DNA from 3 places in the Pleomorphomonas sp. T1.2MG-36 genome. Region 2 is predicted to be linked to each of the others. Evidence: riboswitches for the same ligand, from Rfam matches in the RefSeq annotation. Region 2 holds a riboswitch; each other region holds the start of a gene.
The links. A riboswitch is a leader RNA that binds a small molecule or an ion and turns the genes downstream of it on or off. The one in region 2 is predicted to bind cobalamin.
Positions count from the first base shown of each region.

Region 1 (7,150 bases), on a different contig from region 2:
GAAATCCTTACCCTTACCCATTCTGTCTTCTCGTCTCCGCCAAAACATAGCTCCAGACCGATGCCCGCGGAGAGCTGCATCGAGCCAGTTTGTTTCTAGAGAGCTATTCCACCGCAGAATTCGTCTTCTTTACCCGGCACATCGCACCATCACCTAGGCAATGGTACGCCAGACCGCCCGCACTTCAGAACCGCTCCACCCCTAGTCTTACCACAGATGTTAGCGTTTCTGCTGCTTGAAAATCGCGCGGAGGGTGGTCAGCGGATCATTTTTTGCGTTTTTTTACGTGCTTGACGCACCCTGTGCGCCGACCAAAGGCGATGCCTGGAGCGAATCGCCGATGTCGCTGCCGTTCGGAGCGAAACGCGCAAGGAAGACAGAGCCGGTGCGGCCCGGCACCGGTCGGCCGAATCGTCTTGCCCGTCACTTCGTGTATTGACGCAAGATCAGAATGGTTCCAGACCCCATTCCAAAAAAGTCCTCACCCACCCTTGAAGGCGGCTTTGACCGGGGCCACTTCGGTATCGTTGCTCGGAACACTCCGAAAGGGAAGAAAAATGAGAAGCTGCGTGATGAGACCCGGCTTTCATCCGCTATCCATCGCGGCGATGATCGTCGGTTTCGTGATCTTCTGGCCGATCGGCCTGGCAGTACTTGCCTATATACTTTGGGGGGATCGCATGCGCGCCCGCTGGAACGACTTTCGCCCGGATCTCGAACGTGCTGCCCGTCGGGCTGGCTTCGAACGGGGCGGTTTCCAACACTATCGCGCCGGATCGACCGGCAATACCGCCTTCGATTCCTATCGCGAGGCCGAACTGAAGCGGCTTGAGGAAGAACGCGCGGCCCTCGACCGGATGCGTGACGAGTTCGACGAGTTCCTGGCCAACCTGCGTCGTGCCAAGGATCAGGAAGAGTTCGATCGCTTCAAGGCAGGCCGCAACCCGTCGGTTTGACTTAGGGCGCCTGAACCGGGTTCTCCTCCACGACCGGCAGGCCGACAAGCCTCCGTATCCCCGACCGGATGCGGAGGCTTTGTCATATGCGCCACCGCCCCTACACTCTCGACATGCCGATTCGTCTGCCCTTCCTGCAAACTTCCGAAAAGAAGCGCTCGGCGCCCGCCAGCTTTCCGATTCTGGCCGGCGACAGCATGGTCGAGGTGACCGTGCGGCGGAACGTCCGCGCCCGACGCTACACGCTGCGGCTCGACCGGCGCGGCGACGGCGCGGTGGTGACCATTCCGCGTCGCGGCACGATCGCCGAGGCCAAGGCCTTCGTTGCACGACATGCCGATTGGATTGCCGAACGGCTCGCGGCCCGACCCGAAATGGCCGAGGTGCCCGTCGCGGTGCCAATTCGCGGCGTTGTCCATCGGGTTGAGGCCCCGGGATCGCCGCGCGGCCGCATTCGCTTTCTCGCTCTTGAGGATGGCCCGACGGTTGAGGTGCCCGGCGAGGCGCCGCATGTTCGTCGCCGCCTCGTCGATCATCTGAAAAAGGAAGCGCGTGTCGATCTCGCTTCCGCCGTGGCACGGCACGCGGCAACGCTCGGCGTCCGACCGACGGCGATACGCCTCAAGGACACCACGTCCCGCTGGGGATCGGCGTCCGCGCGGGGCGTGCTCGCCTTTTCATGGCGCCTGATCATGGCCCCGCCGTTCGTCCTGGACTACGTGGCTGCCCATGAGGTCGCCCATCTCAAGGAAATGAACCATTCCGACCGCTTCTGGACGATCTGCGAGCGCCTGTGCCCGGCCACGGAGGCGGCCAAGGACTGGCTGAAGAAGAACGGCGCCGGCCTGCACCGGCTGCCCTGATCTTTCGTCAGTTGCCGAACAGACGCTGGAGAAGTCCCTTCTCCGCCGGGCTCGCCTCGGTGACCGGAACGTTGAGCGGCGGTGCCGGCGTTGCTCCGGGCAACTGCGGTCCCTGCATGGGCAAGCCGTCCGTTTCGGCGAAGCTGACGCCGACATTCGTCGGCGGTGGTACCAGTTCGACGCCGGGCAGCGGACGGGCCGGCAGGCCACGGGTGGCGTCGGTCATGAAGCGGTTCCACAGCAGCGCGGTCAACGCGCCGCCGGTCGCCTTCTTCGTCGGTGTGTTGTCGTCATTGCCGAGCCAGACGCCGGCGGTGAGCCCGTTGGTGTAGCCGATGAACCAGGCGTCGCGGAAATCCTGGCTGGTGCCTGTCTTGCCGGCCACTGGCCGGTCGGAAAGAAGCGCCTTCTGTCCTGTGCCGTCGGTGACGACTGTCGACATCATGCGGTTCATGGTGCCGACGGCGACCTCCGAGATCACCCGGCCCGGACCATCGCCCTGGCGGTGGAACAGCACCTTGCCGTCCTTGGTCCGGATGTCCTCGACGAGATAGGGAATGATGCCCCAGCCGCCGTTGGCGAAGGGCACGTAGGCAGCCGTGATTTCGAGTGGCGTCACTTCGCCCGTGCCGAGAGCGATCGATGGATTGTCATGCAGCTGGCTGACGATGCCGACGCGCCGGGCGGTCTGCACCACATTGTCCGGCCCGAGCGTGGCGGTGAGGCGCGCGGCCACGGTGTTGAGCGAACGGGCGAGGGCCGTCGTCAGCGTCACCGGACCGAGGTACTCGTTCTCATAGTTCTTCGGCGACCAGCCGTTGATGGAGACCGGTTCGTCGACCACGATGGAATCGGGCGAGAAGCCATGTTCGATAGCGGTGAGATAGACGAAGGGCTTGAACGCCGAACCCGGCTGGCGCCTTGCTTCGATGGCCCGGTCGAACTGACTGGCCGCGTAGTCCTTGCCGCCCACCAGCGCCTTGACGGCGCCGTCGTTGTCGATGGCGACCAGGGCGCCCTGGCTTGCCTTGTACTTGACGCCCTCCTTGTCGAGTGTCGTGCGGACGGCATTTTCCGCCGCTGCCTGAAGGCGGGCGTCGATCGTGGTGGTTATCACGAGATCGGTGCGGTAGCGGGCGACGTAGCCGGGCAGGAGATCCATCACCCAGTCGGCGACGTAGTTGGCGGCCGATCCGTTTTTCGCAGGCAGGGACGGCGCCCCGACTGCGGTGGCCCGCGCCGCCTCGTCGCCGCTGACATAGCCTTGATCGACCATGGCGGCGAGCACCACCTTGGCGCGGTCGGCGGCGAGTTTGGGCGAGTTGGTCGGCGCGTAGCGCGATGGCGCCTTCAGGAGGCCGGCGATGGTGGCGGCCTCGGCAAGATTGACCTCGCGGGCCGACTTGCCGAAATAGCGTCGTGACGCCGCGTCGACGCCATAGGCGCCGGCCCCGAGATAGACGCGGTTGAGATACATCTCCAGGAGTTCGTCCTTGGAGAAGCGCCATTCCAGCCAGAGCGCCAGCACCGCCTCCTGCAGCTTGCGCTCCAGCGTGCGGTCGGGCTGCAGGAACAGGTTCTTGGCGAGCTGCTGGGTCAGCGTCGAGCCGCCCTGCACCACCGAGCCCGCGAAAAGGTTGGTGACCAGCGCGCGGGAGAGGCCGATCGGGTCGACGCCGAAATGGTGGTAGAAGCGGCGGTCTTCGATAGCCACTACCGCTTCGGGCAGGAAGGGCGACATGTCGGACAGCGACACCTCTTCGCCGCCCGTGTCGCCACGGTTGGCGATGATGGTGCCGGAAGCATCGACGATTTCGACGTTGGGTGGTCGGGTCGGGACCTTCCAGTCGTCGATCTGCGGCATGGTGGCAACGGTGTAGCCGATGATTCCGGCGACGCCGATCAGCCCCCAGATGCAGAGCACCACGCCCCAATAGACGAGGCGACCGAGCAGACCCATGCCGGACCGTCGGTTTCGTCTCGACTGGCGCTTGGATGGCTTGCGGCGCGGTCGGCGTTCGGTCATCTCCGCCTCCTCGCCATCATCGTCGAAGCGGGGCTCCACCCGCTCGACTCGTCCCGCTCGGCCGCTGCGCGAGTTCGGCAGGCTCCTCGGGGGCGTAAAGCGGTCGCCGTCGCGCGCGGAAAAATCGCCGTCTTGGGAGGGCGCCTCGAAAGTCGGCTCCGCCCGCTCGCGTCGGATATCCCGTCTGTCGCTCCGCATCGTTCGCCGCCACTCCTGAGGTCTGGGCCACACGCCCGTGGAGCATCCGATTCACCCTAAATGAGGCGGTTTAAGGGGGCGTAAAGGATGAGGCCGCCTGGGCACGCGCCGTCGCGACTTCGGCGCCAAGCGGCGCCGCGCGAAGCGGAAGCCGAGGGCCGGAGGCCCGCCGGCGCTTGAGGGGCAAGAAAACCGGCGGTTTAAGGGGGCGTAAAGGATGACGGCGTGCCGCTTGGTTGACTTTGCCTCGCAACAAGCCGCAAATGGTCAGGCGCGACGGTCCTTCCTCATGGAGGAGGGCGCAAGAGGGAACGCGGAATCGGGTGATCCCGAAAGCCGTGGCTGCCCCCGCAACTGTGAGCGGCGAGCCTGATGCCCCGTATGCCACTGATCTGAGATCGGGAAGGCTGCATCCGGCGACGAACCGCGAGCCAGGAGACCTGCCGCCGCGCACGGATGTCAAGACCGCCGGTGGGGCGGGGAAGGACCAGATCATGACGCATGCCCCGGCGGCTTCCGGCCGCCGTTTGTCGACGTTTACGGAGAGCCGGCCATGACGGCTCATCCGATCACACTGCATGTCTGTCTTGCCTGCCGCGCAGCGGGCGACGACGAGGCTTGCCGGGCCGGTGCCCGTCTCCACGCCACTCTTGCCGCTCGCCTCGAAGGACGGAGCGACATCCGTCTTTCCGGTGTTGAGTGCCTCTCCGTCTGCAAACGGCCCGTTACCGTCGCCTTCGCCGCGCCGGACAGGTGGACCTATGTCGCTGCCGACGCCTCTGATCCTGACGAGGTGATCGCCGCCGCCGAGCGCTACGCGGCGAGCGACGATGGCCGCGTGCCATGGCGAGAGCGTCCGCCGCTTCTGAAGTCGGGCCTCGTCGCCCGCATCCCGCCACAGCCGGAGCCCAACCGATGAACGCCCAGCCCAAGATCCCCGTCACCATCGTCACCGGCTTTCTCGGATCCGGCAAGACGACGCTGATCCGCCATGTCATCGAGCGGGCCGGCGGTCGCCGCCTCGCGCTCATCGTCAACGAGTTCGGCGACGTCGGCGTCGATGGCGACATCCTCAAGGCCTGCGGTGCCGCCGATTGTCCGGAAGACGCTATCGTCGAGCTCGCCAATGGCTGCCTCTGCTGCACCGTCGCCGACGATTTCCTGCCGGCCATCGAGGCGTTGACCAAGGGCGCCCGCCGTCCGGACCATATCATCGTCGAGACCTCGGGCCTTGCGCTGCCCAAGCCGCTGATCAAGGCGTTCGACTGGCCCGACGTGCGCGCCCGCCTCACCGTCGACGGCGTGATCGCGGTGGTCGATGCCGCGGCCGTCGCCGCCGGCCGCTTCGCCGACGATCCGGAAGCGGTGCTTGCCCAGCGACAGGACGATCCATCGGTCGATCACGACAACCCGCTCGAAGAGGTCTACGAGGACCAGCTTCTCGCGGCCGATCTAGTGGTCCTCAATAAGGCCGATCTTCTCACCGACGACGAACTGAGGCGCATCTCGGGCGACATAGCCGCGTCGTTGCCGAAGGCGGTCCGCGTCGTGCCGACCTCGGAGGGCGAGATTGCGCCGGAAATCCTGCTCGGGCTGGCTGCCGCCGCCGAGGACGATCTCTCCAGCCGGCCGAGCCATCACGATGGTCTCGGCGAACATGATCACGACGACTTCTCGACCTTCGCCGTCGAGATCGGCGCGGCCAGCGACCCGGACAGTCTGATCGCCCGACTGAAGGCGGTCGCCGAGGCGCACGACGTTCTGCGCATCAAGGGCTTCGTTGAAATTGCCGGCAAACCGATGCGCCTTCTGGTGCAGGGCGTCGGCGGCCGCTTCCGCCATGCCTTCGATCGGCCCTGGCCGGCCGGTCCGCGCCGCAGCGCGCTGGTGGTGATCGGCGAAAAGGACATCGACGAGGCAGCCATTCGCGCGGCTCTCGCCTGAGCACCCGCCCGAAAAGTTGCAGACCTTTCGGATAAGCGGAAGAACGAAGCAAGGAGGCAGGCTTGCATATTCTGGCCGAACAGATTCGCTCGCTCGACGACAGCGTCGCGGCGGTCGATCTCGGCCAGTCGCCGGCCGAAGTCGTGGTGTTGTCCTTTTCGGACAGCGATCTCGGTCTCGTCGCCGCCGTGCATGGACGGCTCGGTCCAGATGCGCCGAGCCTCCGCCTCGCCTCGCTCGCCGCCTTGCGCCATCCCTATTCCGTCGATCTCTACCTTGAGAAGGTCGCCGCAAAGGCGCGCTTCGTGCTGGTGCGTCTTTTGGGTGGCGCCGACTACTGGCGTTACGGCGTCGACGAGCTTTCCATGCTGGCGCGCTCCAAGGGCATCCATCTGGCGCTGATCCCAGGGGACGACAGGCCCGATCCGCGCCTTGCCATGGCGTCGACCCTGCCGCCGGACGATCTTGATCTTCTCGAGCGCTGGTTCGCCTTTGGCGGCCCCGACAACGTATCGGCAGCACTTGCCTTCATTGCCGCGCGTCTGGGACGCGATACCGCTTGGCGCCAGCCGGCGCCCCAGCCGGCCTTCGGGCATTTTCCAGGAGGCTGTGCCAGCGGCGACCGGCGCGTGCTGATCGTCGGCTACCGGGCGCTGGTCAATGCCGGTGACGCCGCGCCGATCGAGGCGGTGGCCGAGGAACTGGCGACGGCCGGTTTCGCGGTGTTGCCGGTCTGGGTTACGTCGCTGAAAGATCCGGAGGTCGCGGGACCACTCGGCGAAGCGATGTCCGTCTTCAAGCCCGACATCATCATCAACTGCACGGCCTTCTCCGCCCGCCGCGACGACGGAACGACGCTTCTCGACGCTGCCGACGTGCCGGTGATCCAGGCGCCTCTTTCCACCCTGTCGCGAGAAGCCTGGACGTCGTCGTCGCGCGGCCTGTCGGCTACCGATCTTGCTATGAGCGTGGTCCTGCCGGAGGTGGACGGGCGCCTCGATGGTCCCGCCATCAGCTTCAAGGCGCCCACCGATCGCGCCGAAGCCCTGGAGTACACGCCGATCCGTCACAGGCCCGACGGGGACGGCATCGATCGCCTCGTGCGCCTCGCGGACGGCTGGACGCGATTGAAACGGATGCCGCGCTCTGATCGGCGCATCGGT
Region 1 is NZ_CATNLY010000045.1:162,378-169,527, forward strand. Features, by position in the region: gene QQZ18_RS18360 (cold-shock protein) at 1-21, opposite strand, end outside; gene QQZ18_RS18365 (DUF2852 domain-containing protein) at 558-956, shown strand; gene QQZ18_RS18370 (M48 family metallopeptidase) at 1,043-1,819, shown strand; gene QQZ18_RS18375 (transglycosylase domain-containing protein) at 1,827-3,845, opposite strand; cobalamin riboswitch at 4,304-4,505, shown strand; gene QQZ18_RS18380 (DUF1636 domain-containing protein) at 4,597-4,962, shown strand; gene cobW (cobalamin biosynthesis protein CobW) at 4,959-5,987, shown strand; gene cobN (cobaltochelatase subunit CobN) at 6,050-7,150, shown strand, end outside.
Region 1: linked by a shared signal. The riboswitch ahead of QQZ18_RS18380 (DUF1636 domain-containing protein) and the one ahead of QQZ18_RS11650 (TonB-dependent receptor plug domain-containing protein) in region 2 are both predicted to bind cobalamin.

Region 2 (7,150 bases):
TCCAGCGTGGCAAACGGGTTGGCCGACAGATTGAGTGTCAGCGCGGTGAGCGCCGACGTCAGGCTGGCCACGGCGACGCCGGCCAGGATCAGGCCGTTGCCGCCTTCGCCCTGCCCGGCCAGGGCGAAGACCAGTATGGCAGCGAGTCCGGCTCCGGCGAGGGCCGACACAGGTAGCGCCAGCGGCGAGGCGTAGGCGAGACCGCTGACGATGGCGATGACGGCCCCGAGGGCTGCGCTGGACCCGATGCCGAGAACGCCTGCGTCTGCCAGCGGATTGCGCAGCCAGCCCTGCAGCACCGCGCCGGACAGGCCGAGCGTCGCGCCGACGCAGACGCCGAGGATGGCGCGCGGAAGGCGGATTTCCCGCATGACCATGGTCGTGACGCCCTCGTTGCCGAACAGGGCGCCGAACGCGTCGCCGATGCCGATGTTCGATGGGCCGACCAGCAGCGAGCTCGCGAACAGGACCGCCGTCAGGATGGCGAGCAGCGCGACGAGCGCCGGGAAGGACAGGCGTCTCATGGCGCGGGTCTCCGGTGGGTTGCCTGCCGGTGACGTTCGTCGACGAGACGCGCGATGGCGTCGACGACGAATGGCGTCCCGCAGATGGTCGAGCGGTCGGGCAGCACCATCAGGCGGTCGCCATTGTCGGTTGCCGCCATGATGGCGGGATGTCGAGCATTCGGAAGCGCCTCCGTCGACCAGCTTGCCTCGGCCCCGCCGACCAGCACGAGGTCGGGCCTGCCGGCCACGAGGGTTTCGAGCGGCAAGGCACCATAGGAACCGAGCCCCAGTCTGGCGGCAAGGTTGTCCCAACCGGCCGCCGTCAGGATCTCGTCGGCCAGGGTCCCCCGGCCGTCGGTACCGTTGCCGATGTGATAGACGACGGCAACGGGCTTTTGGGCGCTCTCGCTCGCGTCGCTCTCAAGGGCGGCAAGGCGGGCGTCGAACTCGCGGACGAGTTCGTCCGCTCGTTCCGTCCGCCCGAGGAGTTGGCCCATCCGCGTCAGGTTCTCGCGGATGTCGTCGAAAGAGTTGGCCGGTGGGAACTCCTCGACCCGCACCCCGAGCCGGCGCAGCATGCCAACGGTCGCTCGCGACGTGAAACTTCCGGCCAGAACCAGATCGGGGGCCAGAGACACGACTTCCTCGGCACGCCCATCGTTGACCGGCAGGGCCGCCGCCGCGTCCGCCATGTTGGACAGGGCCGGGTCGCGCGCGAGGCGCGATACCGACGCGAGCTGCCCGGGGGCGGCGATCGCCATGGCCTGCTGATCGGTGCACAGGTTGATGGACACGACCCGGCCGGGCGCACCGTCCGCCGCCTGGCCGGATTCCGTCAATGCCGCGACGAGGGCGCCCAGAACGGCGCAGGCGGCAAGATGCCGCCGTTGCCGCTTCGGTGACCGCTCGCTCGTCGTGGGTTCGTTCATCGCGACGCCTTTCTCAATAGCGCGCCTTCAGTTCGGCATAGACCGCCCGGCCTGCCGTGCCATAGCCCCAGATCGTCTGGTATTTTTCGTCGAGCAGGTTCTTGCCGGTGAGCGAGAGGGACACATTGTCGGTCCAGTCCCAGGTCAGGCCGGCGTCGAGCAGGAAGTAGTTGGGCAACTGGCGGATCTGGCCGACCGAATAGTCGGTGTCGATGCTGTCGCCCACCCATGTGCCACGCAACGTCAACGTCGTGCGATCGTTCGCTTTCAGCGTCGCGCCGGTGGTTACCTTGTGTCTGGGAACCCGCATCAGCCTGCTGTCGTTGGCATCGACGGCTTCGGTAAAGGTGTAGCCGGCATCCAGCGTCAGATTGTCGAGCAACTTCAGCCGGCCGGTGAACTCGATGCCCTGGCTTTTCGAGGTGCCCTCGATCTGGGTGTAGGCCCATGTCGAGGTATCGTAGCTGATGAGATTGTCGGTATCGATGTTGAAGTAGGTCAGCGACAGGCGAGCGCGATTGTCCCAGACCTGTTGATCGATGCCGATATCGAAGCTGCGGCTCTCCTCGGGCTTCAGGTTGGCGTTGCCGTAGGTCGGGGCATGAAGCTCGTAGAGCGACGGCGGGCGGAAGCCCGTTCCCCAACTCGTCCTCAACTTGGTCGACTGGGTGGCCTCCCAGGCGGCGGTGACGCGCCCGGTGGGATGATCGCCCCAGCTCGAGTGATGATCGTCGCGCAAGGCGGCGGTCAGGGTGACGTCGGTTATCGGCTTCCACGAGGCCTGCGCGAACACGCCGGCGTTGTTCATGCCGGCATCGACGCCTCCGGTCGTCCTGGCGTCTTCCGTCGTGTAGTCGAGGCCGGCGGACAGGCCGATCGTCTCCGTCAGGGCCAGATTGCCCAGATATTCGATCTTCGTCCTGCGGCCGTCATATCGCCCGGGGCTGGAATCGTAGACCTCGCGCGTGAGGTCGTAATGCTGCACCGCGATGGTGTTCTTGAGCCTGCCGTCGAGCAGGTTGAAATCGGCGCCGACCCTGGCTCCGACCTCGCGTCCGATGGTGTGAAACCGCAGTGCGCCCGTCTCGTCGATGGGCTGACCGAACCCGGTCATCCAGTCGTAGGAAAAGTCGTCGTAGTTGCTGCGCCGGTAGGTGTAGCGGGCAGCCGCGAACAGGCGCAGGGCCTCGTTGGCCCGGTAGCTGGCGTTGATCGAGGCGGTGCTATTGCCGTAGCCGTCGGCTTCGGTGTTGCCGTTGTCGCGCTCGGCGGACGAAAAGCCAGACGTCTGAAAGCGCTGGAACGAAGCGCCCATTTCGAGTGCGTCGGTCGCGGCCGAAACGCCGTAGCGGACGGACTTGGTCCCGTAGGATCCGCCGCCGACACTCGCGCTATGATGCACGCCCTTCTCATCGGCGGTGCGGGTGGTGATGTCGATCACGCCGGCGACCGCCGTTCCGCCGTAAAGGGCAGACTGCGAGCCGCGCAGAACCTCGATCCGCTCGACGTCGCCAAGAAGAAGATTCTCGATGCTCGGCCCTGCCTGAGGCTGGGTCGGGTCGGAGACGTCGATGCCGTCGACGCGGACCAGAACATAACGGGCGCCGAGGCCGCGCATCTGCATCGTCGTCGTCGAGCCTGCCGGTCCCGCCTGGGAAAAACCCAGTCCGGGAACTCGCGCCAGCAGGTCCAGGACCGTTGTCTCGCCGCTCCGCTCGATCTCCTTGCGGCCGATCACCGTCACGGACGATCCGACCGCGGCTTCCTCGGTCGGAGTGCGGTTCGCCGAGAAGACGACCTTGCCGAGGTCATGCGCTGCCGTCTCGTCGGCCAGCGCGCCCTGGCAGGGCAATGCCGCCGCCAACGCAGCAAGAGGTGCCGCACGGCAGACCGTGGGTAGCCGTAAGTTGCCGTTTCCAAATCGTTTTCTTGTATTCGTCACGCGCCCATACCTCCGCCGTCAAGTGTCGCACCGGTCCCTCGCGGATCTCGCAAGGGCGGTGTTTTCGGAGCCGTCGGTTGGCGGGCTGATGATCGGCAAGCAAAGGCCATCGGTCGGTTCCGCGTCGCGAACGGCGTTGTCGTCATCACTCACGCGGAAACCCGTGACCCAATACCCCACGTATCGGGATCAGGAGTGACAGAAGCGGCAGGTCTCCTGGCTCACGAGTCATCGTCGGATCCCGCCTTCCCGGTGGCAACGCCGCCAGTGGCTTCTTGGGAACGACTCGTCGTTCACAGTTACGGGGGTAGCCGCGGAATCGACCCGCTTTGGGATCTCACCGCTGTTCCCTTTGCCCGTCTCGCGACGGACCGCTTCAAACCTTGGGTAGCATGCGGGCACACTGAAGACCTCAGTCGCCCTGACTTACTGGCTGGCCCAGTCCATGAAGAGCCAGCGGTCTCCTAGTCCTCCTATTCGATTGCTGCCTGCTCAAAGCCGAGCGGGCAGCCCTACACTATAAAGCGAGTCGCCGGCTCATGGCTCGGTTGCACTCCCGCAAACGGCACGATGTTCACACCTTGCCGGTTGGCTCGCCATCATCATGTCGAGCGTGATGCACTCTCCCGGCGGAACCATCAGGACGTCGCCGTTCCAGTCGCCGTCCGCCATCTGCTTCAGAAGCGCGAGACTGCCTTCCATCTCCACGTAGTCCAGGCCGAAGTTTGCCGCGTGGGTGCGAGCGTAGAGACGATCGCTTTCCAGCGGTTCTACCCCTGGCATGGTGATGTAGACGAGCCGCCGGTAGTGGCCGAGCATCTCTTGCATGACCGCCGCCGCCCGCTCCTGGCCGAAGCGCTTTTCAAGACGCGGATAGTCGTCGAACACCGAGCCGGTGCCGTCGCCGATGTAGCCGCGGGTCAGAAAGTAGCTGCCCGGATCGCTCTCGAGAAGGTCGTTGCGGGCCTGGCGCGAGCCGAGAAACGCGCCGATGCAGTCATCCGTGCGCAAGAGGACGAGCCGCGACTGCCGGGTCGACAGGCCCACGGTTGCCTGCGCGCAAAGACCGTAGCCGAGATAGATCGGGTCGTAACTGCCATCGGCCGCCTCGACGGCCGCCCGAAGGGCTTCGTGCAGACGGCGAGGGCGGTTGTGCAAGCCGATTTCCAAGCTCTCGAACGACCAGTCGGCCGGCATCAGCGCTCGGAGTTCGTTCAGCATGACCTGGCAGGCGATGACTTTGGGCGTCATGGCGATCGTCCGTCACATGAGGCAGTTCGAGGCGAAGACGGTGTCGAAATCAGGTTGCGCGGCGAGTTCGAGGTAGCGGACCTCCGCCGCAAGCCGAACCGCCTGGCTTCGTGCGCCGCCGCAAGCGACGAGCCGGCAGGCCCCGGTGCTGGCGACATTGCCGATTTGTTCGACGGATTTGCGCGGCACGTCGGGCAGAAGGCCGACGGTGATCGCGTCGTCGATGTCGATGAAGTTTCCGAAGGCGCCGGCGACAAGAATGTGGTCGAGATTCCGGCTGGACAGCCCGGCATCCCTCAGCAGGAGATCGAGGCCGGTGCGGATGGCCCCCTTGGCAAGCTGGATTGAGCGGATGTCGGTCTGCGTGAAGACGAGGGGGGTATCGGCGAACTCGTCCGTCAGAACGAACTCACGCTTTCCGCTCTGCTCGCGGACACGCAACCGATCCTTGTCGAGGCGCCCGCGCGCATTGACGATCCCCGAGCGTCGAAGGGCGGCGACCAGCGACAACGCACCGGAGCCGCAGACGCCGATCGGCGGTTGCCCGCCGATGGTCGACAGATGGAGGTCGTCGTCGATACGGGCGGAGTCGATGGCCCCCGGAGCTGCGCGCATTCCGCAGGAAAGGCCCGCCCCCTCGAAGGCCGGACCGGAAGCGCAGGACACGCTGGTCAGCCTGCCATTGGCATGGAGCGATATTTCCGTGTTGGTACCGATGTCGAGCAGCGCCCAAGTTCCGGACGGCGGCTGGGCTAGAACCGCCATCAGGGCGGCGATGTGGTCACCGCCGATGAAGCCGGCGATGCTCGGGGCGCAATAGAGCTGCGCGCCCGGCGCGACGGCGAGGCCGAAATCGGCCGCCGGTCGCTCGACCATAGCCTTGGTCGTCGGCGTGAACGGCACTTTGGCGAGACCGTCGACGGCGAGCCTCAGAAGCAGGTGCTGCATGACGGTGTTGCCCACGACGGCGACTTCACCGATGCGCGTCGTTTCGCCATCGGTGAGCTCGTCGGCAAGCGCGGCAATGCCGCTCACAGCGGAGGCCTGCAGTTGCCGGCGCTGCTCGTCTCCGGCCAGGGCATGGGTGAGCCGGCCGATGATGTCGCCTCCGAAGACGGTCTGCGGGTTGGGCCGCGAACCGCTTCGCAACACCTGCCCGGACGTCATGTCCACGACGGCTGCCGCGAGGTTGGTGGTTCCGAGGTCAACGGCGAGCCCGAGAGGCGACGGTCCTGTCACGGGTCCGACGAGCGCTGCACCGCGCCGCCAGCATCGGCCCGTGGTCGGCACCAGAAGAGGCTGCTCTATGGGGACTTGGTCGAGGGTCGCGTGCTTGCCGGCCGAGACAGACCGGACGCTGCTCCGCTCGGGAACGTGAACCGTACAGTCGCCGGCCGGAAAGGTCTTGCAGGCTCGCCGCCAGCCGGCGGCGATCTCTTCGTCGGTAAACCCATGCTCCTGCGAAGACGAAGCGTACAGATCCTGCCCCTCAATGCGAACGGCGCAGGAGCGACAGGTTCCATGCCCACCGCATGCCGACTCGAGGGCCAACCCCACATGGCGGGCAACGGTCAGTATCGACTGATTGCCATCACTGGTCGCGGTAAGACCCGAGGGTTGGAAGGTAATCGCATGCAACTGGGACATGATCTCGTCGATGTTTAAGCGGCGCCCGCTTCGGCCGCGCTGGCCATCGGGCTTCCCGGGCAATGCGAGACGAGGCGCATCGCCCGGGATATCCGAAGGTCTGGATCAGTAGGCGTTGGGGTTGCCGACCACGCCGTCGACGATGGCCGGTCCGGAGCTGGTACCAACAAGCTCGGCGCCCGCCTCGAACAGCGCCTGCATCTTCTCGCGGGTGTTGACCTTGCCCGACACCTTCACGCGGCACGGCAGCTCGACGTTGGCCTTGAGGATCTTGACGTGCTCGACAATGGCCTCGCAGCCGCCCTTGCCCCAGCCGCTCGACTGCTTAACCCAGTCGATACCGGCCTCGCTCGAGTAGCGGCCGGCCTTGGCCTGCAGCTCGGGGGTGGTGATGTAGCCGAACTCCAGCATCGACTTGATGACCATGCCTTCCTCGTGGGCGACATGGGCCATCTGGCGCAGCTCTTCGAAATATTCCTTCTCCTGACCGCCGAGCAGCAGGCCGGGGTTGGGCGGGAAGTCGAGCTCGTCGGCGCCTTCCTTGGCGAGGAGACGCAGCACCGCGATCTTCATCTCGAGAGTGTCGTTGGCGGTCGGGAAGTTGACCGTCGAGGCGATCTTGATGCCGGTGCCGGCCAGCACGGTCTTGGCAAACGATACGAAGCACGGCGCGATCATGGCGGCCTGGAAGCCGTAGGCGACGCAAGTCTTGAGATGGGCGGCCATGCCATCGCGCGTCAGCTCCGAGCTGACGTTCGTGTACTGGATCGCCTTGGCAACGGCCTTCTTGTCGGTGAAATCGATCATGGAATGAACCTCCTGTTTTGTCCTTCGCCTAGGAACTTAGCGGTGTTTCCGGCGGCGGTGGATGGTGG
Region 2 is NZ_CATNLY010000023.1:37,202-44,351, reverse strand. Features, by position in the region: gene QQZ18_RS11660 (FecCD family ABC transporter permease) at 1-524, opposite strand, end outside; gene QQZ18_RS11655 (ABC transporter substrate-binding protein) at 521-1,435, opposite strand; gene QQZ18_RS11650 (TonB-dependent receptor plug domain-containing protein) at 1,449-3,287, opposite strand; cobalamin riboswitch at 3,567-3,768, opposite strand; gene QQZ18_RS11645 (DUF1638 domain-containing protein) at 3,915-4,628, opposite strand; gene QQZ18_RS11640 (ASKHA domain-containing protein) at 4,641-6,275, opposite strand; gene deoC (deoxyribose-phosphate aldolase) at 6,381-7,082, opposite strand.

Region 3 (7,150 bases), 770 kb from region 2:
GGTAACCGCCGGGGCCGAGTCGGCCGGTCTCGTGCTCGGTCGCGACTTCGACGTGGTGATCAAGGAATCGTCCGACCTGTTCCGCAAGTTCCGGCCCGCCATCGAGACGGCGCACGAGGATTTTCGCGCCGCCGGGCGCTGGCTCGCCCGGGCAATCGTCGGCCGCATCGAGGGCACCGCCGACGCCGATACCCACTTCCTGGATGAGCCGCGGATCGCGGTCTCGGAAACCATGGAAGCGAGGGTGGCTGCCAACGGGATTCGTTGACCGCCATCGCCTGGATACGACAAAGCGCCCGATCCGGTCAGGGAAATCGAGCGCTCGACGTCGGCCGGGGGTGGTCGGCCGGAGTCCGGTGGCCGGTCAGCAGCCGAGGGCCGGCTGGCGGCAGAGGCCGCGCGCCGCATGGCGCGCGCGCGCCTCAAGATCATAACGGTCGGCCGCGGTGATGTAGATGAGTTCGCGCTCGGCGGCGGCGGGAGCGCGGAAGGTCTTGGCAAGGTGCTTCAGGGTGCCGAACATGATCTTTGTCCTTTTCCGTTCCGGGCGGTTCCCGGAACCCGTCTTCGTTCTCTTCTTTGCACCCTGAATATAGCGCCTCGGCCGTTTCTCTCCAATGGGCCGAGGCCGCCGCCGCGAGTCGTATTTTCTTTGGGGATGCTTCAGTTTTCCTGAGAAAATCCTTCGAGAACGATCTTGCCGCGCGCCCGTCCGCTTTCGATGACCGCATGAGCGCGCCGTAGGTTGTCGGCGTTGATCGGCCGCAGCACCTCGGTCAGCGTGGTACGCAATCGGCCGGCATCGACGAGGCGGGCAACTTCGCCGAGAAGTCTTCCCTGCTCCGTCATGTCCGGCGTCTCAAACAGCGAGCGGGTGAACATCAGCTCCCAATGCACAGAGACCGCCTTGCGCTTGAACCCGGTGATATCGAGGCCGTCGGGATCGTCGATCAACCCGAAGCGCCCCTGCGGCGCGATGAGCTTTGCGATCTCTCCGAGATGGCGATGCGTTTCGGTGGTCGAGAAGACGAAAGCCGGCGCGCCGATCCCCAGCGCGGCCACTTCATCGGCGAGCGGGCGCGAGTGATCGACGACATGCTGGGCGCCGAGTTCGCGCGCCCAGGCCGCCGTTTCGGGGCGCGACGCCGTGGCGATGACGGTGAGGTCGGTGAGCGCGCGGGCAAGCTGGATGGCGATCGACCCGACGCCGCCCGCGCCGCCGACGATCAGAATGGCATTGGCCGCGCCGGGAACGCCGCGCCGCACGTCGAGCCGGTCGAACAGCATCTCCCATGCGGTGATGGCGGTGAGCGGCAGCGCCGCCGCCTCAGCGTTCGTCAGCGATTTCGGCTTCTGGCCGACGAGGCGCTCGTCGACGAGGTGAAACTGGCTGTTGGCGCCCGGGCGGGCGATGGATCCGGCGTACCAGACCTCGTCGCCAGGCTGAAAGGCGGTCACCTCATCTCCCACGGCAACCACGCGGCCCACCGCGTCCCAGCCGAGCACCTTGAGCGTTCCCGGAGCTGGCGCGGCGCTCTTGCGCACCTTGGTGTCGACCGGATTGACCGCGACGGCGGCGATCTCGACGAGGAGGTCGCGTCCTTCGGCAACCGGTGTCGGCAGGTCGACGTCGAGGAGTGCGTCTGGCCGGTCAATGGTGCCGGGTTGGCGGTAGGCAATGGCTTTCATCGGGCAACTTCCTTTGCGGTTGATATGCGCCATAGTTGCTCCTACCATCTGCATTAGCCAATACGCACAAAAGACGCCAATACTGCATAAAAGGATAGTGTCATGGCCAAGGTCCGGCATTCGCGCTTCGACTGCGCGCCCGGCTGCGCGGTGGAAGCGGCCATCGGCCTCATCGATGGAAAATGGAAGTCGGTGATCCTCTTCCATCTGCTGGAACGGACGCTGCGCTTCGGCGAGTTGAGCCGCATTCTTGCGTCGGTGACACCACGCATGCTGACCAACCAGTTGCGCGAACTGGAGGAAGATGGGCTTGTCGTGCGCACCGTCTATCCGCAAGTGCCTCCCAAGGTGGAGTATTCGCTGTCGCCGCTCGGCCGCTCCATGGAGCCCGTACTGATGGCGCTGAAGGTTTGGGGCGATGCCAACATCGGCCGCTTCGGTAAGCCCAAGGCGGTTGGTGAAAAACAAAACCCACCGGCACCGACCGGCCAGACGGCCGGTGGGCACCAGTGGGCAAGGTACGATCCCGAACCGATCGAGTGATCGATCGGCCGTCCGGTCAGGCCCGCTTCGGGCCGCGGTCGAGCAGCGCGTAGAGCAGGATGGCGCCGAAGGTCGCGGTGCCGATGCCGCCCAGCGTGAAGCCGCCGATGTTGAGCGTGAGATCGCCAGCGCCGGCGATCACCGCCGCTGCCGTGGTGATCAGGTTCTTGGTTTCGGAGAAGTCGACCTTGTTCTCCACCCAGATGCGGCCGGCAGTCGCCGTGATCAGGCCGAAGATGACGATGGAAAGGCCGCCGATCACCGGGCCGGGAATGGTACCGATCAGCGCACCGAACTTCGGCGAGAAGCCGAGCAGGATGGCGATCGCTGCCGCGATGACGAAGATCAGCGTCGAGTAGATCTTGGTCACCGCCATCACACCCATGTTCTCGGCATAGGTTGTGACGCCGGTGCCGCCGAAGCTGCCTGACAGCATGGTGGCAAGACCGTCGCCAAGGAACGCCCGGCCGACATAACGATCGAGGCTGCGGCCGGTCATTGCGCCGATCGCCTTGATGTGTCCGAGGTTTTCGGCGACCAGAATGATCGCCACCGGCGCGATCAGCGCCATTGCGCTGGTCGAGAATGTCGGTGCCGTGAAGGTCGGCAGGCCGAACCAGGGGGCGGCGTCAAGCTTGGAGAAGTCGATCGGCACGTCGCCGAACGAGGCGGCCCCCAGCCAGTAGATGACATAGCCGACGAGGCCGCCGATCAGCACCGGAATGCGGCGCAGCATGCCCGGCGAGTAAACGGCGGCGGCGCCGACCGCGACGATGGTGATCAGGCCGACCGTGCGATCGAAGCCGGTCGCGGAGATGCCCTTCACGGCGATCGGCGCCAGATTGAGACCGATGGCGGCGACGATGGCACCGGTGACGACCGGCGGCATCAGCTTCTCGACCCAGCCGTAACCGATCTTGATGACGATGAGGCCGATCAGCGCATAGAGCGCGCCGGCTGCGATGATGCCGCCGAGCGCCACCGAAATGTTGACGTTGGCGCCGGTCCCGGCATAGCCGGAGGCGGCCATCACCACGGCGATGAAGGCGAAGCTCGATCCTAGGTAGGACGGCACGCGGCCGCCGACCACGATGAAGAAGATGAGCGTGCCGATGCCGGAGAACAGCACGGCGACGTTGGGATCGAAGCCCATGATGATCGGTGCGAGCACCGTCGAGCCGAACATGGCGACCACGTGCTGGAAGCCGGCGATCAGGGTCTGCGGCCAGGGCAGGCGCTCCTCGGGCGCGACGCGATCGGCGGTGGTCAGCTTCCAGCGCGGAAACCAGCCTTCGGTTGGGCTTGTTGTCATGATTGTCTCGTCTGTTGTCCCCGGTCGTCCCCCCGTGGGCGGCCGCATGGGAAAGGCGAGATGGTCACTATCTCCAAGACGTAAGAAGGCGAAAGAGCAGCCTTCTACGACCCCGGCCGAGGGCTCGGTGCGCGAGACGCTGATTTTCAACATGAAAACGCACATTTTGACCAGATGGTCAGAATTCAACCCATTGGTAATCCACAGAAAAATCAGCGCAGCCGATGTCCGCGAGGCGCGGTTGGCGCAGCCGAATCGGCTTGACAGCCATGACGGCTTGCCAGCAGGTGAGGGTGTGCAAGGTGTTTCGGCGGCATGCGGCCGCCGAGATGAAACGGGAACGGGGAAGGATCACGATCCGAACCCCGGCCGCCCCCGCGACTGTGCGTGGTGAGTCTCCGTCCGGAAAGCCACTGGGATCTCCCGGGAAGGCGGACGACAGGCAGCGATCCACGAGCCAGGAGACCGGCCTCGCGCAACATATCGGATTCCGTCGGGTGAGACGGAAAAGGAGACTGACATGCATATCGAACCCGGCCTGGTGGCCGACGGTAAACTTTGGCTCAGCTATCTGACGGCGGCCGGCGCGGCCGGCTACGGCGTGAAGCTTGCCTGGAACATGGCGCGCGAGAACGGCGTTCTGTCGCTGGGGCTGCGTAGCGTTGCCACCACTGCGCTTGTCTTTTCGTTCTTTGAAGTGCTGCCGCACTATCCGGTCGGCGTGTCCGAGGTGCATCTGATCCTCGGCTCGACGTTGTTCCTGCTGTTCGGCGCGGCGCCTGCCGCTATCGGCCTTGCGCTCGGTCTTTTGATCCAGGGGCTGTTCTTCGCTCCCTTCGACCTGCCCCAGTATGGCATGAACGTCACCACGCTTCTGGTGCCGCTGTTCGGCCTCAGCGCGCTGGCGCGCGGCATCGTCGCGCCCGCCACGCCCTATGTCGATTTGAAGTACAGGCAGGCGCTCGCGCTCTCCACCGCCTATCAGGCGGGCATTGTCGCCTGGGTTGGCTTCTGGGCCTTTTACGGTCAGGGCTTCACCGTCGACAATTTCGCGGCCATCGGCTCGTTCGGCGGCGCCTACATGCTGGTGATCCTCGTCGAGCCGCTTGTCGATCTGGCGGTCCTTGCCGGCGCCAAGCTCCTCCACGGTCTGCGGGGCAGCTTCCTGGTCGAGCGCCGCCTCTACGACGCCGCCTGACCGCTTCATATTGACGCAGTGTTGCCGCGCCGCCCCGGTCCATCGGGGCGGCGTGGTTGCTTTTTGAGCCTGTACTCGCCTCACTACCTCTTCGCCCGTTTCCTCTCGCCGACGCGCAGTGTCGCCGGTGGTCGACCTCCGGTGGTCTTGACAGCCGCGAGCCTTTCCGCATAACGTCGTAAACGTTTACGGTGGCAAGCAGGCAGGGAGGAGAGTCCTGTCCGGACTGAGGCCTTCGGGCGCCATGACCGTGCCGGCGAGCATGGATGGCGAACGGTGAATCTTGCTCTTTTGAGGCCGGACAACCTGTCGAACCGCTGCCCGTCGTTCTCGGTCCCGCCGGTCATCCCGAGCCGGGGCCGGCCGGCCAACTGGAGGAGTAGGGAGCATGAAGACATCGGCAATTCTGGGGGCGGTGCTCTATGCTGGCGCCGCGGCGCTCGGCATGGCGGCGCATGCTGCCGACCCGGTCACCATCACCATCTGGTGTCAGGACAGCGAGACGCAGCCGGGCCTCAACCTCGCCAAGGAGTTCGGTGAGAAGAATCCCGACATCAAGGTCGTCTACCGTCAGATCCATTTCGACGATGTGACCTCGGAAGCGATGCGCGCCTATTCAACCGGTCAGGCGCCCGACATCATCGCCATCGACAATCCCGAACATGCGCTGTTCGCCTCGCACGGCGTCTTCCTCGACCTCACCGACCGCATAGCCAAGTCGGCCGTCATTCACAAGGAAGACTATTTCCCCGGCCCGCTGGCCTCGGTCACCTGGGACGGCAAGCTGTTCGGCGTGCCGAAGGCCACCAACACCATCGCCCTCTACTACAACGTCGACATGTTCAAGGCGAAGGGCCTCGACCCGGACAAGCCGCCGCAGACCTGGGATGAACTCGTCGACGCCGCCCGCAAGCTCAACGATCCCGCCAAGAACGTCTACGGCATCGCCTTCTCGGCCAAGGCTTCGGAAGAGGGGACTTTCCAGTTCCTGCCGTGGGCGCAGATGACCGGCGGCGGCTTTGACAAGATCAACACCGACGGTGCCGTCCGCGCGCTCACCATCTGGAAAACGCTGCTCGACGAAAAGCTCGCGTCGCCGGATACGCTGACGCGCGGCCAGTGGGACTCCACCGGCACCTTCAACTCCGGCAACGCCGCCATGGTCATTTCCGGGCCGTGGGAACTCAATCGCATGTCGCAGGAGGCGAAGTTCGACTGGCGCGTGGCGCTCATGCCGGTACCGGAAGTCGGTGCGCCGCGCTCGTCGGCCATGGGCGATTTCAACTGGGCCATCTTCAAGAGCTCCAAGCACCCGGACGAGGCCTTCAAGGCGCTGGAATATTTCGTATCGCAGGACCCGCGCGTCTTCCCCGACTGGGGCCAGCTCGCCGCGCGCGCCAATATCGACATCCCTGCGACTGGCGACGCCAAGAAGGACGCCGCCGTCAAGGTGTTCATGGAACAGCTGAAATACGCCCAGCCTCGTGGCCCGCATCCTGACTGGATGAAGATTTCCAAGGCGATTCAGGACGCCATCCAGTCGGCGCTGACCGGTCAGGCGAGCCCCAAGGACGCGCTCGATCAGGCTGCCACCACCATCAAGGGCATTCTCGGCTGACCCTTTCGACAAGGCGCTCCGGCATGGGCCGGAGCGCCATTCCAGCGTGTTGACCGCAGCGCCCGGCAAGGGCGTTGCTCCGTGCCGGCGGCCGGCCGCGGCGTGGATGCGGGGAGGACCGATGCGACGCCTCTATTCCAGTCTCGTCGACGGCCGAGGGTTCGACCTCTGCCTGATCGGCGTCCCGCTCGCCTTTCTCATCGTGCTGTCGGGCATTCCGCTCGTCTACAATGTCGTGATGAGCTTCCAGGCCGTGGACATGTTCAGTCTCGGCAGCTTCATCCGGCCCTGGGTCGGCTTCGACAACTATCGCCAACTGATCGCCCAGCCAGAATTCTGGCCGATCATGGGGCATACGGCGACGTTTCTCGTCGCCTCGATCGCCGGTCAGTTCCTGCTCGGTTTCGCGCTGGCGCTGTTTTTCTGGACGAATTTCCCCGGTGCCTCCTGGCTGCGTGGCCTGTTCCTGGTGTCGTGGGTGATGCCGGGCCTGGTGGTCGGTGCTGTCTGGAACTGGCTGCTGTCGGGCGACTTCGGCGTGTTCAACTTCGTGCTGCGCGAGCTCCACATCATCTCCGGCAACGTCTTCTGGCGTTCCGATCCGGCCTTCGCGCTCTGGAGCGTGATCATCGCCAACATCTGGCTGGGCATGTCCTTCAACATGATCCTGCTGTCGGTCGGCCTGTCGTCGATCCCCGCCGACCTCTATGAAGCGGCCGAACTCGACGGTGCCGGTGCGCTGACCCGCTTCTGGACGATCACCCTGCCGATGATGCGGTCGACCATCGGC
Region 3 is NZ_CATNLY010000023.1:806,486-813,635, reverse strand. Features, by position in the region: gene QQZ18_RS15165 (LacI family transcriptional regulator) at 1-268, shown strand, start outside; gene QQZ18_RS15160 (DUF3563 domain-containing protein) at 365-523, opposite strand; gene QQZ18_RS15155 (zinc-binding alcohol dehydrogenase family protein) at 664-1,689, opposite strand; gene QQZ18_RS15150 (winged helix-turn-helix transcriptional regulator) at 1,792-2,232, shown strand; gene QQZ18_RS15145 (solute carrier family 23 protein) at 2,249-3,544, opposite strand; cobalamin riboswitch at 3,828-4,032, shown strand; gene QQZ18_RS15140 (energy-coupling factor ABC transporter permease) at 4,065-4,742, shown strand; gene QQZ18_RS15135 (ABC transporter substrate-binding protein) at 5,131-6,360, shown strand; gene QQZ18_RS15130 (carbohydrate ABC transporter permease) at 6,482-7,150, shown strand, end outside.
Region 3: linked by a shared signal. The riboswitch ahead of QQZ18_RS15140 (energy-coupling factor ABC transporter permease) and the one ahead of QQZ18_RS11650 (TonB-dependent receptor plug domain-containing protein) in region 2 are both predicted to bind cobalamin.